DNA from 2 places in the Streptococcus sp. oral taxon 061 genome. Region 1 is predicted to be linked to the other one. Evidence: predicted binding sites of a transcription regulator. Region 1 holds the regulator's gene; the other holds the start of a gene.
What was found. Region 1 encodes NrdR, which represses ribonucleotide reductase genes. Its sites were predicted from a motif close to ACACNATATATNGTGT; they were not measured.

Region 1 (8,105 bases):
AAATAGACGACCCAGTAGCTGTTGGTCTTGCTCTTGGAGGAACGGGTCACGCAGTTGGGACTGGGACAGCTTTTCGCTATGGAGCTGTTGCGGGGGCTATGGGTGGCCTGGCTATCGGTGTCACCGGTATTCTCTACGTATTTGTCAGTCCCATCGTAGCAGGTTTGATATTGAGCTAAAAAATAATAATGTTATATTTCTTTGTGTAAAAAGAAGCCCCTAGCTTTATTTGCTAGGGGATTCATTCATTATTGTAAGTTTACTTTGTTCTTTAAGATATAGTAGGTGCCGAGATAGAAGCCGACGCTAAGGATTAAGTCCTTGAAAATTTCAAAGGATAATACCCAATTGTAGTCGAAATCGATGCGAAGATTTAGAGTGATAAAACCAAGGACTATTTGGATAGCGATGTAGGCGACAACCGCAAGAGCTGTACGGTATTCATTAAAGAGTTGACCGATAGAGATAGAAAAGTAGATACAAAGGATACTTGCAAGAGTGTTAACGATATAGGAAATCAAGGCTAACCAGAAATCATCTTGATAATTTTTGAGAATAAACTCGGCAAAGTTGGATATTAAGACGTCTGGTTGAATCATGGATATGATGATGTAAAGACTAAAAAGAAAGACCAGTGTACTTGTCAAAGACCAAACAAAGGCTCCAAGGAGTTTAGAGGAAAGAATCTGGTGTTCAGATACTGGAAGGGTTAGTGTTAGATAGCCACGACGATCATATACGCTTCCTTTAAATCGTTGAATAATCAAGATCAAGGTTGAGATACCCAAAGTAATAACCAGACCCCCAAAAACCAGAGATAGAAAGACTAACATGACAACGCCCTTGTCTTGATAATAGGTGCTTGAGAGGGTACTGCCCTGAATTCCTATAATGACAGATAGGGATAGTACAGCAGCGTAGAGGGCTAAAAACCATTTGTTGACATTTTTAAATTCATAACGAACTAAATTCCAAAACATAAGAATCTCCTTTATCTAGGCTTTGAATTCGTGACGGAAGAGCTGGTCGATAGACTCTCCTGATTCGTAGCGAATATCATCCACATTTCCTTGACGGACAACTTTTCCATCCTTGAGGAAGACAATCTCATCCAATATTGGTTCGATGTCTGAAATCAAGTGAGTTGAAATCAAGACAGTCGAAGTTGGAGAGTAGTTGTTGATGATGGTGTTCAAGATATAGTCACGAGCTGCAGGATCGACTCCTCCGATAGGTTCGTCAAGGATGTATAGACGAGCATCACGACTCATGACAAGGATCAACTGAACTTTTTCTTTATTCCCTTTTGAGAGTTTCTTGAAACGGCTATTCTCATCGATACCAAGGTCACGAAGAAGACCTTGAGCACGTTCGAGATTGAAATCTTTATAGAAGGTCTTGAAAAAGGTAAGAGCTTCTTTGACTTTCATCTGTTCGTTGAGATAGGTCGTATCAGGTAGATAAGAAACGATAGCCTTAGTTGCTGGGCTTGGTTCCATATCGTTGATAAGAATGCGCCCACCATCAGGTTGTAACAAGCCATTGATTAGTTTAATCAAGGTTGTCTTTCCAGAACCGTTTGGGCCAAGGAGTCCAACAATCTTTCCGGCTGGGATTTCAAGGGAAACATTTTGAAGAGCAGGGCTTGCTCCATAGAATTTTGAAACATTTTCAAATGTTAACAAGGTCATAGTCTAAACTCCTTCAATATAATCTCTCAAAACAGTTGGTAGTTCTTCTTTTTCATAGCCAAATTCTACCATGCCTGTTACAAATTGCTGCAGTTGTTCTTCAGATAGTTGCTTACGGGATTGGAGGATTAGGTCCAAGTCCTCGGTGACAAAACGACCTGCAGTCCGCTTGGTGTATACGAAGCCTTCTCTTTCTAGATCTGATAGGGCACGTTGGATGGTATTAGGATTGACGCCAGCCTCGCTAGCCAGTTCTCTGACAGTTGGCAGTTGTTGGTTGGGTTCTAGTTTATGGGAAACGATTTGCAGTTTGATTTTATCCATTATCTGCAAATAAATGGGTTTGTTGTTATCAAATGTCCAGGACATCACAGTCTCCTTTCTACAATTTCTTTTTGTATCACTTAAATAATACAACTAAACAAAAAACTTGTCAAGCTAAAAGGAGAATTATTTTGGGAATTGCTTAAAAAATGATATAATGAAAAGAAAACGACAAGGAGGGGAAGGCATGCGTTGTCCAAAATGTGGCGCTACTAAATCAAGTGTTATCGATAGCCGTCAGGCTGAAGAAGGAAATACGATTAGAAGAAGACGTGAGTGTGAAGAATGTCAGCATCGTTTTACGACCTATGAACGTGTAGAAGAGAGAACGCTGGTTGTGGTCAAGAAGGATGGTACACGGGAGCAGTTCTCCAGAGATAAAATCTTTAACGGGATTATTCGTTCGGCTCAAAAACGTCCGGTGTCTAGTGATGAGATTGGCATGGTAGTCAATCGTATCGAACAAAAACTCCTCAGTCGCAATGATAATGAAATTCAGAGCGAAGATATTGGTTCGCTCGTCATGGAAGAGTTAGCTGAACTCGACGAAATCACATATGTTCGTTTCGCTAGTGTCTATCGTAGCTTTAAGGACGTGAGTGAGCTCGAAAATCTTCTCAAACAAATTACGCAATCTTCAAAGAAGAAAAAGGAAAAATAAATGAAGCCTAATGATCGTTTTTCTTTTCTAAAGAATAATCGGGTGTCGCAAGATCCCACAACTTTGGTGCAGTGCTACCTCCCGATTATCGGTCAGGATGCGCTGAGTCTTTACCTTTATACCTTAGCTTTTTGGGATGATGGACAAAAAGAACACCTGTTTGCAGCTATTCTCAACCATCTCAATTTTGGGATGGACAGGCTTTTAAAAGCCTTTAAAATCTTATCAGCCTTCAACCTGATTACCCTCTATCAAAAGGGTGACGTCTATGAACTTGCTATTCATCCAACGCTTTCTGGCTCAGATTTCTTGCGTCATACGGTTTATCGTACCTTATTGGAGAAAAAAATCGGTGAACCAGCAGTTTCTGATTTGCGCCAAGAGCAGGCAGATGGAGAGCCTTTGGCCGTTCCTTTGAGTCAGGCCTTTCCAGAGATAGAAGAATTGGCTAGTCATGATGAGACACCAGTAAAAGCTGATTTTAAAAATGATTTTGATTTGGAGCATTTTCGTCAGCTCATGGCGAGAGATAATCTCCGTTTCCAAGATGAACAGTCAGATGTCTTGGAGTTGTTTAAAATTGCTGATGAGAAAAAATGGACCTGGTTTGAGACTTATCAATTGGCCAAATCAACAGCAGTTTCACAAGTTGTTTCTGTCAAGCGCATGCGTGAAAAATTAGCGCAAAAACCAGTTTCGTCGGATTTTAGTCCTCAAGAAGCGACCATTATCCGAGAAGCTAAAAGTAAAACGGCCCTAGAATTTTTAGCGGGAATCAAACAAACCCGAAATGCTGGAATTATCCAAGCCGAACGCGATTTGCTAAAACAGATGGCAGACCTAGGCTTGCTTGATGAAGTTATCAATGTCGTTATACTATTGACCTTCAACAAGGTTGATTCGGCCAATCTCAATGAAAAATATGCCATGAAAGTGGCCAATGATTACTCTTATAACAAGATTCGTTCTGCTGAAGAGGCAGTACTTAGGATTCGAGAGAAAAATCAAAAAGGGCAGGCGCAGAAATCAGCTAAGACAGCTCCAGTGAAAAACAATGTCCCTAAATGGAGCAATCCAGAATATAGGAATGAGACAAGCGAAGAAACTCGTTTGGAATTAGAGCGTAAGAAAAAAGAAATGTTAGCCCGATTAGAAAAAGGAGGAGACTAGATGGAAAGTGTAGGAGACGTGCTAAAAGGTCAGCCGAGCCGTTTTCAGTATCAGGATTTAGTCCAGCAAATCGTGAAAGATCCTGACGTTGCGACTTTTATCCAGAAGAAATCCCTCAGTCAAGAGGAATTGAATCGTAGTATCTCTAAGTTCAACCAATATATCACCGAGCGTGATAAGTTCCTTCGCGGAGATACAGACTATGTGGCGCGAGGTTATAAGCCGATTCTTGTCATGAATCATGGATATGCAGATGTCGCTTATGAAGAGACTCCAGAACTAATCGCTGCAGAAAAAGAAGCTGCTATTAAAAACCGCCTAAGACTGATCAATCTACCAGCTAGTCTTAAAAAAGCTAGTTTAGCCCAAGTTGATTTGGATGATTTAGGACGTCTACCAGTCTTTGAAAAACTATTAGGTTTTGTTGAAGATTTTCCTAGCATACGAAAAGGTCTTTATCTTTATGGAGACTTTGGTGTAGGAAAGAGCTTTATGGTCGCTGCCCTAGCACATGACTTGTCAGAAAAACGTGGTGTTTCATCAACTCTTCTCCATTATCCGAGCTTTGTTATTGATGTCAAAAATGCTATTGGTGATGGAAATGTTAAGACTTTGGTGGATGAGATTAAGCAAGCTGAAGTTTTGATTTTGGATGATATTGGTGCTGAACAATCAACACCGTGGGTCCGTGATGAAATCTTGCAAGTGATTCTTCAGTATCGTATGCAGGAAGATTTACCGACCTTTTTCACTTCCAACTTCAATTTTGAAGATTTGGAAAAACATTTTGCAAAAGGCAAGAACGGAAATGATGAAACTTGGGAAGCTAGACGTGTCATGGAGCGTATCCGTTATTTAGCAGAGGAAACAAGATTAGAAGGAGAAAATCGTCGATGACAGAAACGATTAAATTAATGCAAAGCCACTCATCAGTGCGCAGATTTAAGGAGCAAGAGATTCCTCAAGAGGACTTGAATGAGATTTTAAAGGCTGCCCAAATGGCTTCAACTTGGAAAAATTTCCAATCTTATTCAGTGATTTTAGTAAGAAGTCAAGAGAAGAAAGATGCTCTGTATGAACTAGTTCCTCAGGAAGCTATTCGTCAATCAGCAGCATTCTTGCTCTTTGTTGGTGATTTAAACCGTGCAGAAAAAGGAGCTCGTCTCCATACAGATACTTTCCAACCACAAGGTGTGGAAGGTCTCTTGATTACATCTGTGGATGCTGCACTTGCTGGGCAAAATACCTTGCTGGCTGCAGAGAGTCTAGGTTACGGTGGGGTAATTATTGGATTGGTGCGTTACAAATCTGCTGAGTTAGCAGAATTGTTCAAGCTTCCTGACTATACTTATCCTGTTTTTGGGATTGCACTGGGTGTACCTAACCAAAAACATGACGTGAAACCAAGATTGCCACTCGAGCAAGTTGTTTTTGAGGAAGAATACCAAGAACAAACAGCTGAGGCTATTGAAGCTTATGACCGTGTGCAGACTGAATACGCAGGAGCGCGTGCGACTACCACTTGGAGTCAGCGTCTTGCGGAGCAATTCGGTCAGCCTGAACCAAGCTCGACTAGAGAAAATCTTGAACAAAAGAACTTATTGTAGAAAGTGAGAAAACATGGCCTTACCAACTGTTGCCATTGTAGGACGTCCCAATGTTGGGAAATCAACCCTGTTTAACCGTATTGCAGGGGAACGCATCTCAATCGTAGAAGATGTCGAAGGAGTAACACGAGACCGTATCTATGCTACTGGTGAGTGGCTCAACCGTTCTTTTAGTATGATTGATACTGGAGGGATTGACGATGTTGATGCTCCATTTATGGAACAAATCAAGCACCAGGCAGAGATTGCCATGGAAGAGGCAGACGTCATCGTCTTTGTCGTTTCTGGAAAAGAAGGAATCACAGATGCAGACGAATACGTAGCTCGTAAACTCTATAAGACTCATAAACCGGTCATCCTTGCAGTCAACAAGGTGGACAATCCAGAGATGCGAAATGATATCTATGATTTTTATGCACTAGGCTTGGGTGAACCACTGCCAATTTCATCTGTACACGGGATTGGTACAGGGGATGTATTGGACGCTATCGTCGAAAATCTCCCACACGAAGTCGAAGATGAAAATCCAGATGTCATTAAATTCAGCTTGATTGGTCGCCCAAATGTCGGAAAATCTAGCTTGATCAATGCCATTTTGGGAGAAGATCGCGTCATTGCCAGTCCCGTTGCTGGTACAACTCGTGATGCCATTGATACGCATTTTACAGATGCTGACGGCCAAGAATTTACCATGATTGATACAGCTGGTATGCGTAAGTCTGGTAAAGTCTATGAAAATACAGAGAAATACTCAGTTATGCGTGCCATGCGTGCTATTGACCGTTCAGATGTAGTTTTGATGGTGCTCAATGCCGAAGAAGGCATCCGTGAGTACGATAAGCGTATCGCAGGATTTGCCCACGAAGCTGGTAAAGGGATGATCATCGTAGTTAACAAGTGGGATACACTTGAAAAAGATAATCATACTATGAAAAACTGGGAAGAGGATATCCGTGAGCAGTTCCAATATCTGCCTTATGCACCGATTATCTTTGTTTCGGCTTTGACCAAGCAACGTCTTCACAAGTTGCCTGAAATGATCAAACAAATCAGCGAGAGTCAAAATACCCGTATCCCATCAGCAGTTTTGAATGATGTGATTATGGATGCTATTGCCATCAACCCGACACCGACAGACAAAGGGAAACGCCTCAAAATCTTCTATGCGACTCAAGTTGCAACCAAACCACCGACCTTTGTTATCTTTGTGAATGAAGAAGAACTTATGCACTTCTCTTACTTGCGTTTCTTGGAAAATCAAATCCGCAAGGCCTTTGTCTTTGAAGGAACACCAATCCATCTGATTGCAAGAAAACGGAAATAAGATGATAAAAAAGAGGGCATTTAGTCTTCTTTTTTTATCGATAAGTTCAAGATTGTAGAGCTACATTTGTCATCAAATTAACATCATTTTCCTGGTCCTTGTCACGGTTTTGTAATGGAAACGTACTTTCTTTGTAAGATTCAAAATGCTATAATGCTCTAAACAATTTTCCTTGCATAAGGAGGTTATTATGAAAAAAGATAGATTGTTAAAGAATCCATTCTTAGTGCGTCTACTTGGATTGCTGATGGCATTTTTCTTCCTATCAGCATTCACTGCACCTGAAAAACCAGACTACGGTATTTATGACCCAAATCATTATTTGACAGAGGAAGTAGTTACTCAGATTCGTGATTTGAATGAAGCCAATAGTCAAAAGGCAGAAAAGCTTCAAATAGGTGTCTATATCGTAGACAATCTGGAAGGAGAAAGCATTGAAACGGTAGCAAATGAAACCGCTAGGGCTTGGAAGATTGGCTATTCAGGCGATGATTTTGGAAGCCTCATTGTAGTAGCTGTCCAAGACCGTAAATCAAGAATTGAAACCAGTAATAACACCGCCATTAGGATAACAGATTATCAAACCAAGCAGATCTTGGCAGCCAGCCGTACAGATTTTAAAAATGGGGACTATAGTAAGGGAATTCTAGCGATTGCCAAAGGCTTGGACAATCAGTTTTATAGAGGAAGTGGAACATTTCCATCTGATGAATCCTCTGAAATCAAACGTTATTCTGATAGCATCAGTGGGAAAAAATCGAGTCGCAATAGTAGCTCGTCCAGTCGTCGTAAGAACAGTGCCCCTATGGACAATGTGTTCGGAGTCGGGATAATCATTTATTTCATTATCGTATTTATAGCCATTATTAGAGGCGGCGGAGGTGGCCGAGGAGGAGATTCCTCTGATGGAGGATGGTGGTTTAGTGACTCTTCCGACTCAGGTTCATCTTGGTCCGACTCAGGATCAGACTCCTCTAGTAGCTGGGACGGCGGAGGCTTCGATGGCGGAGGCTCATCCGATGATTGGTAATGTTCGTGTATAAATTAAGGAAATAAGTAGGTTTAGATATGAAAAATAAAGGAATTATTTATGTGTTGGGCATTTTGCTGGCTATTATCTTACTTGGCGGTTGCTCAGTAGTAGGCACTTATAACGATCTTGTCTCAGAACAAACCAAGGTCGAACAAGCACAGGCAGATGTAGCGACAGCCCTTCAACGTCGTTCAGACTTGATAGGAAATTTGGTAGAGTCTGTAAAGGGACAGATGAACCATGAGACAGAAGTCTTTACCCAAATCGCAGAAGCACGAGCAAAAATTGGCACCGG
Region 2 (8,105 bases), 340 kb from region 1:
ATAGAGCCCTAAAAAAGAGCCGTTTAAGGCTCTTTTTGTGTGTTTACATTTGATGAGAGATCATTATAAACATTGGTGTTGAGGGCTTACAAGTTTATGGGATTTCGCCATCTAGATTAGTTAGACGAACTGGTTGTATCGCTATTAGACTCTGATTGAGAATCTGAAGAATCAGCAGCTTGTCCTCCTGTATTGGCACCAGTATCTCCTCCACTGCTAGCACTATCAGTGGAGTATTGGTCTGTTGCAGGTGCTTGGGAATTAGATATGCTTCCATTTGTTTCCGGATAGCTTTGAATATAGCTACTATCTTCTGAACGGCTGGCTTCGAGTTCGGCATCTCTAGTAGTCGTTTCTGTTTGGGTAGTTTCTTCTTTTTTGGTCAAAACTTCAACTTGTTTTTGGAATTTAGAGATCAGTTCTTGAATTGGTTTTATTTTTTCTTCAATGGAAGTTTGTTCGTTAGTAGAGTTAATATCTTTAATGATTTCTAGTATTTTTTGTAAAGAAGTGATGGTCGTTTCAAGTTTTTGTTTATCTTGAAACTGGCTATCAGAGTCCTTTATATCTAATTTTAAAGCTTTTTCAGTATAATGCTTTGTGACTTTATCGGCAGTAGAAGTAAGAAAGTCTGTTAGTGTCTTTTTACCCGCATCAGTGGTTGGTTTCAATTCCTGAATCTTTTTCCAATCATCTATTATGCTTTCAGAATCGATGTTGAAGTCTTTAATGGCATTTTTTACTTGTTCAACATCTTGTTGATTTTTTTGTTGTTTGATGAGAGCAACGTTCCCTCTCTCTGCTTGGATTTTTTCTTGATGGAGGACTAAGCCTGTCAAAAGTCCAATACCTGCAATAAGTGTAATAATGAAAATAGTATTTTTTGATTTTAGTATATCTTTGTAGTTGTTCACAATAGTTCTACGCACGTGGATAAAGGTATATGTATGGAATCATGTGCGCATTCCTCCTCATTACAGTATATCATTTTTAGTTGATTTTAAAAATAAATTTTTAAAGTGAATAGAGGTTTAGGCATGAATTACTTTTTTGAGTTCTTAATTTTATGTATTTACAGAAGAGATTGCTAGATTTGTCTCCATCTTCCTTGTCATCTTTTTTAAAGCATGCTATAATGAATCTTGCTCAAGCGACCTTCAATCGTTGAAGCACACACGACCTTCAATCGTGAATAAACGAATAGATGGGAGACTTACCATGAGTGATAACTCTAAAACACGTGTTGTCGTGGGGATGAGTGGTGGTGTTGATTCGTCGGTGACGGCTCTCTTGCTCAAGGAGCAGGGCTACGATGTGATCGGCATCTTCATGAAGAACTGGGATGACACAGATGAAAACGGCGTCTGTACAGCGACCGAGGATTACAAGGATGTGGCTGCGGTGGCAGATCAACTTGGCATTCCTTACTACTCTGTCAATTTTGAAAAAGAGTACTGGGACCGCGTTTTTGAGTATTTCCTAGCGGAATACCGTGCAGGACGCACGCCAAATCCAGACGTTATGTGTAACAAGGAAATTAAGTTCAAGGCCTTTTTGGACTATGCCATGACCTTGGGTGCAGACTATGTAGCGACGGGGCATTATGCTCGAGTAGCGCGTGATGAGGATGGCACTGTTCACATGCTTCGTGGCGTGGACAATGGCAAGGACCAGACCTATTTCCTCAGCCAACTTTCGCAAGAACAACTCCAAAAAACCATGTTCCCACTAGGACATTTGGAAAAATCTGAAGTACGAAAAATAGCTGAAGAAGCAGGACTTGCGACTGCTAAGAAGAAAGACTCGACAGGGATTTGCTTTATCGGAGAAAAGAACTTTAAAGAATTTCTCAGCAACTACCTACCAGCCCAGCCTGGTCGCATGATGACTGTAGATGGTCGCGATATGGGCGAGCATGCAGGACTGATGTATTATACGATCGGTCAGCGTGGAGGACTTGGTATCGGTGGTCAACACGGTGGGGATAATGCCCCTTGGTTCGTTGTTGGAAAGGACTTGAGCCAAAATATCCTCTATGTAGGACAAGGTTTCTATCATGAAGCGCTCATGTCAACCAGTTTAGAGGCTAGTCAAGTCCACTTTACTCGTGACATGCCAGAGGAATTTACGCTCGAATGTACGGCTAAATTCCGCTACCGTCAGCCAGACTCGAAGGTGACTGTACATGTCAAAGGAGACAAGGCAGAGGTCATTTTTGCAGAACCACAACGCGCCATTACACCAGGACAGGCAGTTGTCTTTTACGATGGTGAAGAATGTCTCGGTGGTGGTTTGATTGACAATGCCTACCGTGATGGCAAGGTTTGTCAGTACATTTAGATTGACAAATTTTCTCAATTTGCTACAATAATAAAAGCAATAGAAATGATGGTCAAAGCTCATGGATGTTGCAGGCTTTTTTGTCCTGCACTTCTTACGAGTTTTGACTGTTTTTGTGTCGTTTAAAGGAAAGGACAAAAATGACTCAACAAGACTTTCGGACAAAGGTGGGAAACACTGTTTTTGGTGTTCGGGCAACAGCCTTGATTCTCCAAAATCATAAGCTCCTAGTCACCAAAGATAAGGACCAGTATTACACCATCGGCGGTGCTATTCAAGTCAACGAAAGAACGGAAGATGCGGTAGTCCGTGAGGTGAGGGAAGAACTGGGTGTCAAAGCTCAAGCTGGACAACTAGCTTTCGTGGTTGAAAATCGTTTTGAGGAAGACGGTGTTCACTATCACAATATCGAGTTTCATTATTTAGTAGACTTGCTTGAAGATGCTCCATTGACTATGCAGGAAGACGAAAAAACGCAGCCTTGTGAGTGGATTGACTTGGACAAGCTTGAGGATATTCGGCTGGTTCCAGCCTTTTTAAAGACAGCCCTGCCTGATTGGAACGGACAACTAAGACACATTCATCTTGAGGAATAGGAGAGAAAATGACTTATAATTTTACAGAAGAATACGATATTATTGTAATTGGTGCGGGACATGCTGGGGTAGAAGCCTCTCTAGCTGCTAGCCGTATGGGTTGTAAGGTCTTGCTTGCGACTATCAACATCGAAATGTTGGCTTTCATGCCTTGTAATCCTTCTATCGGTGGCTCTGCCAAGGGAATTGTTGTGCGTGAGGTAGATGCCCTGGGCGGCGAAATGGCCAAGACTATTGATAAAAGCTATATCCAGATGAAGATGCTCAACACTGGGAAAGGACCTGCTGTTCGTGCTCTTCGTGCGCAGGCTGACAAGGAACTTTACTCTAAGGAAATGCGCAAAACGGTTGAAAATCAAGAAAATCTCACCCTTCGTCAAACCATGATTGATGAGATTTTGGTGGAAGATGGTAAGGTTGTCGGTGTTCGTACAGCGACCCATCAAGAGTATGCTGCAAAGGCTGTTATTGTGACTACAGGGACAGCCCTCCGTGGGGAAATCATCATCGGAGACCTCAAGTACTCGTCAGGTCCAAACCACAGCTTAGCTTCGATTAACCTAGCTGACAATCTCAAGGAATTGGGCCTCGAGATCGGTCGTTTCAAGACAGGAACACCTCCACGTGTCAAGGCTTCCTCTATCAACTATGATGTGACAGAAATCCAGCCAGGAGATGAAACACCAAATCACTTTTCTTATACTTCACGTGATGAGGATTATGTTAAAGACCAAGTGCCGTGCTGGTTGACCTATACCAATGGTACCAGTCATGAGATTATCCAAAACAACCTCCATCGTGCGCCTATGTTTACAGGTGTGGTCAAGGGAGTGGGACCTCGTTACTGTCCATCAATTGAGGACAAGATTGTGCGTTTTGCAGACAAGGAACGCCACCAACTTTTCCTTGAGCCAGAAGGACGAAACACAGAAGAAGTTTATGTCCAAGGACTTTCAACCAGTCTTCCTGAGGATGTCCAGCGTGATCTGGTTCATTCTATCAAAGGTTTGGAAAATGCAGAGATGATGCGTACAGGTTATGCTATTGAGTATGACATGGTCTTGCCTCATCAATTGCGTGCGACTCTGGAAACCAAGAAAATCTCAGGACTTTTCACAGCTGGTCAGACAAATGGTACATCTGGTTACGAAGAGGCAGCAGGCCAAGGGATTATCGCAGGTATCAATGCGGCTCTGAAAATCCAAGGCAAGCCTGAGTTAATTTTGAAGCGCAGTGACGGCTATATCGGGGTGATGATTGATGACTTGGTGACCAAGGGAACCATTGAACCCTACCGTCTCTTGACCAGTCGTGCAGAATACCGCCTCATCCTCCGTCATGACAATGCTGATATGCGTTTGACAGAAATGGGGCGCGAGATTGGTCTTGTGGACGATGAACGTTGGGCTCGTTTTGAAATCAAGAAAAATCAATTTGAAAATGAAATGAAGCGTTTGGATAGCATCAAACTCAAGCCGGTCAAGGAAACTAACGCTAAGGTTGAAGCGATGGGCTTCAAGCCATTGACAGATGCGGTGACTGCCAAGGAATTCCTTCGTCGTCCTGAAGTTTCTTACCAAGATGTGGTAGCCTTCATCGGACCTGCTGCCGAAGAATTGGATGACAAGATTATCGAATTGATTGAAACCGAAATCAAGTACGAAGGCTATATCTCAAAAGCCATGGATCAGGTTGCCAAGATGAAACGCATGGAAGAAAAACGAATTCCAGCGAATATTGACTGGGATGATATTGACTCTATCGCGACTGAAGCTCGTCAGAAGTTCAAGCTTATCAATCCAGAAACCATCGGCCAAGCTAGCCGTATTTCAGGTGTAAACCCAGCAGATATTTCCATTCTTATGGTGTACTTAGAAGGTAAAAATCGAAGTATTTCTAAAAACTTAGAAAAAAAAGCTGACTAAAAATAAAAAGCTGAATTCTCTATTGAGGGCTTCAGCTTTTTTAGTTTTTTCTTCATTTTTCGAATTAAGAGAAAAGGAGAAATGACTATGCTGACAGTAGAAGAAAAAATTTTTTTAGAAGCCTATAAAAAAGCGTCTTATCATCGTTTTTATGAGATTGAATACTTCGCTAATCTCTGTAAAAAGCTGAACAAATGCCCTCAGCAGGCTGACAAGAACTAGACTTTTTGATATACTAGAACAAATTAAAATATAGGAGAGAGCGAATGAACGTATATGGCAGATTAGAAGACGAACCAATCCCAACTTGGACTGGAAATCAAGATAATTCAGGTGGGGGAGAGGTGCGAGAAGAGTTTGAAACACGACAATCTGCTCGCTTACCATTATTCAAAATCCTAATTTGGAGCACTTTAGCGGTACTTGTGTCTGTAGCTCTTCCTTTTGTGCTAGGATTGACTAGTCCAGAGCAGGCTCAAGATTTCTATATTGGATGGGCTATGCATCAGAGTGGGGATATCTACGCAGATTATTTTGGGACTAGTGGCCTCCTCTATTACTTTTTACAGTATTTAACCAAGGGCAGTATTTTGTTTGCCGTCTTTAATTGGTTAGCCTTAGTAGGTGCCGGATTCTTTCTTTTCCGTTCTGCTTTCAATCTGACTGGACAAGATAAGCAATCGCAACAAGTATTGACAGTCTTTTATGTCCTGGCTAGTGCTCTTAGTTTTGGTGGAGGCTATGCAACTATTCTTGCACTCCCATTCTTGTTTTATGCCTTAAGTTTAGTAACATCTTATTTGGCAGAACCAAGCCTTGACAAAGGATTTATCCGTATTGGAGCTAGCTTAGCTCTAGCATTTTTCTTTGCACCTTTGGTCACAACTTTATACGCCTTTGTCTTGTTTTTTGCTGTAACAGCTTTTAATGTTGGTCGCAATAATTTAGCTCATGGTGTTTATCAATTTTTTGCAGCGGGCCTTGGTTTTTCAATCTTCTTTTATCCAATCGGATATTATACAGCTTATAAAGGCAGTTTCGGAAATGCCATTAGTCAAATCCTCTATCCATTAGATAGTTTAAACTTTACGTCTAACTCAGGATTATTCGACAATATCCTCTTCTATGGATTGTTGTCGATAGGTCTCGGAGTATTGACATTGGCATTGACAGGTCTCTTCAAATATAAACCATTGAAGCAATCGGTCTTATCAATCTCTGCTGCAATAGCTGTCATTTTGGTATTAGTTTTAGAAATTTTTTCTACAGATCTTATCAATGGTAGTCGTATGGTTGAGTTCCTTCCTTTCTTGTCGCTTCTTTTGCTGACACGAATTTCAACAGAGAAGCCAGAAGGAGCGAATCGCCGTAGACGATCTAGAGAAGAAACTTCGGTATGGGGAGCTTTTCTAAAAGGAAATGCCTATCTGCCAATTTTAGCTCTGGCTTACCTATTTTTAGCACCTGTAGTATCACGATATTTGCTCCATGCGGAACAATATCAAGAACGTACAAGCATTGAATCTAAGGTCAAAGGGGAAACTCAAGCTACAGATCGTATCTATGTTTGGGATAATCTGACAAGTAGCTATAAAGCTAGCGAACGCTTGTCAGCTAGTCAGTTGCTATCGCCTAGATTGCATACAGGACTTGATGCAAATCGTACTAAGCTTGTAAATGATCTACGAGATAATCAACCAAAGATGATTGTAGTAAATACAAAAACAACTCTTTGGACAGAAGTTGAGCAGCTTTTAGCTGAAAATTATCAAGCGGTTCAAAGTGAATTCAAAGATTTTAAACTCTATAAATTAAAATAAAAACTATCAATATCTTGTGTAATTTTAAAAAAATTTTATTTTTTGACACAAGATATTGATTTTTATTTTTTTAGTGATATAATACTTTTTAGAATCAATATTATATTTAAGAAAAGGGTATGGATATGATTGTATTGGAAGAGAAGGCTGTCCCTGATCCGACTTTATTCGTCGAAAAGCGTGACGGCAGACGTGTAATTTTTGATGTAGACAAGATTGACAAAGCGCTTCATAAGGCTGCTGAAAAGGTTATGGATGTAACCCCTTTGGTTGAAAAACGACTTAGTACTCTAGTTGAACGTATCGTCGAAGAGATTCATAGCCGTTTCCCACAAGGTGTAAAAATCTATGAAATCCAAAATATCGTAGAACACGAGTTGTTGGAAGCAAAAGAATACGCCTTGGCTGAGGAGTATATCACCTATCGGACTCAAAGGGATTTTGAGCGCTCAAAAGCGACAGATATCAACTTTAGTATTCATAAACTTCTCAGTAAAGATCAGGCAGTTGTCAATGAAAATGCCAATAAGGATAGCGATGTTTTTAATACCCAGCGTGATTTGACTGCAGGGATTGTTGGAAAATCCATCGGACTTCAAATGCTTCCTAAACATGTGGCTAATGCCCATCAAAAAGGTGAGATTCATTATCATGATTTGGATTATAGCCCCTACACACCAATGACCAACTGTTGTTTGATTGATTTCAAGGGCATGTTGGAAAATGGTTTTAAGATTGGAAATGCGGAGGTAGAGAGCCCCAAATCTATCCAAACTGCGACAGCACAGATTTCACAAATCATCGCAAACGTTGCTTCTAGCCAGTATGGAGGCTGTTCAGCTGACCGTATCGATGAAGTCTTGGCTCCTTATGCAGAGAAAAATTACCAAAAGCACCTCAAGGATGCGGAGGAATGGGTTCTGCCTGACAAGCGCCAAGAATATGCCTGGAAGAAAACCCAAAAAGACATCTACGATGCTATGCAATCTCTAGAGTACGAGATTAATACCCTCTTTACATCAAATGGGCAAACGCCATTTACCTCTCTTGGTTTCGGTTTAGGGACCAGTCGTTTTGAACGTGAAATTCAAAAGGCAATCCTGAACATTCGTATCAAGGGGCTTGGTTCAGAACATCGTACAGCCATCTTCCCTAAACTCATCTTTACTCTTAAAAGAGGTCTTAACTTAGAGGAAGGCTCACCTAACTACGACATCAAGCAGTTGGCTCTTGAGTGTGCAACTAAGCGCATGTACCCAGATGTCTTGTCTTATGATAAGATTGTCGAGTTGACAGGTTCTTTCAAGGTTCCGATGGGATGCCGTTCTTTCCTCCAAGGTTGGAAGGATGAAAATGGAGTAGAAGTCAATTCTGGTCGTATGAACCTAGGTGTGGTAACAGTCAATCTTCCTCGTATCGCCCTC

Region 2: the regulator NrdR is predicted to act here: its motif matches at 6,727-6,742, upstream of nrdD (anaerobic ribonucleoside-triphosphate reductase).

What each region holds. Positions count from the first base shown of each region.
Region 1 covers NZ_CP058258.1:256,457-264,561, forward strand. The annotation lists gene HW271_RS01245 (LrgB family protein) at 1-179, shown strand, start outside; gene HW271_RS01250 (hypothetical protein) at 249-980, opposite strand; gene HW271_RS01255 (ABC transporter ATP-binding protein) at 996-1,691, opposite strand; gene HW271_RS01260 (GntR family transcriptional regulator) at 1,695-2,060, opposite strand; gene nrdR (transcriptional regulator NrdR) at 2,203-2,676, shown strand; gene HW271_RS01270 (DNA helicase) at 2,677-3,846, shown strand; gene dnaI (primosomal protein DnaI) at 3,847-4,743, shown strand; gene HW271_RS01280 (NADPH-dependent oxidoreductase) at 4,740-5,453, shown strand; gene der (ribosome biogenesis GTPase Der) at 5,467-6,777, shown strand; gene HW271_RS01290 (YgcG family protein) at 6,968-7,807, shown strand; gene HW271_RS01295 (LemA family protein) at 7,846-8,105, shown strand, end outside.
Region 2 covers NZ_CP058258.1:1,683,604-1,691,708, reverse strand. The annotation lists gene HW271_RS08395 (hypothetical protein) at 117-914, opposite strand; gene mnmA (tRNA 2-thiouridine(34) synthase MnmA) at 1,219-2,340, shown strand; gene HW271_RS08385 (NUDIX hydrolase) at 2,481-2,936, shown strand; gene mnmG (tRNA uridine-5-carboxymethylaminomethyl(34) synthesis enzyme MnmG) at 2,945-4,861, shown strand; gene HW271_RS08815 (hypothetical protein) at 4,949-5,083, shown strand; gene HW271_RS08375 (damage-inducible protein CinA) at 5,128-6,681, shown strand; gene nrdD (anaerobic ribonucleoside-triphosphate reductase) at 6,807-8,105, shown strand, end outside.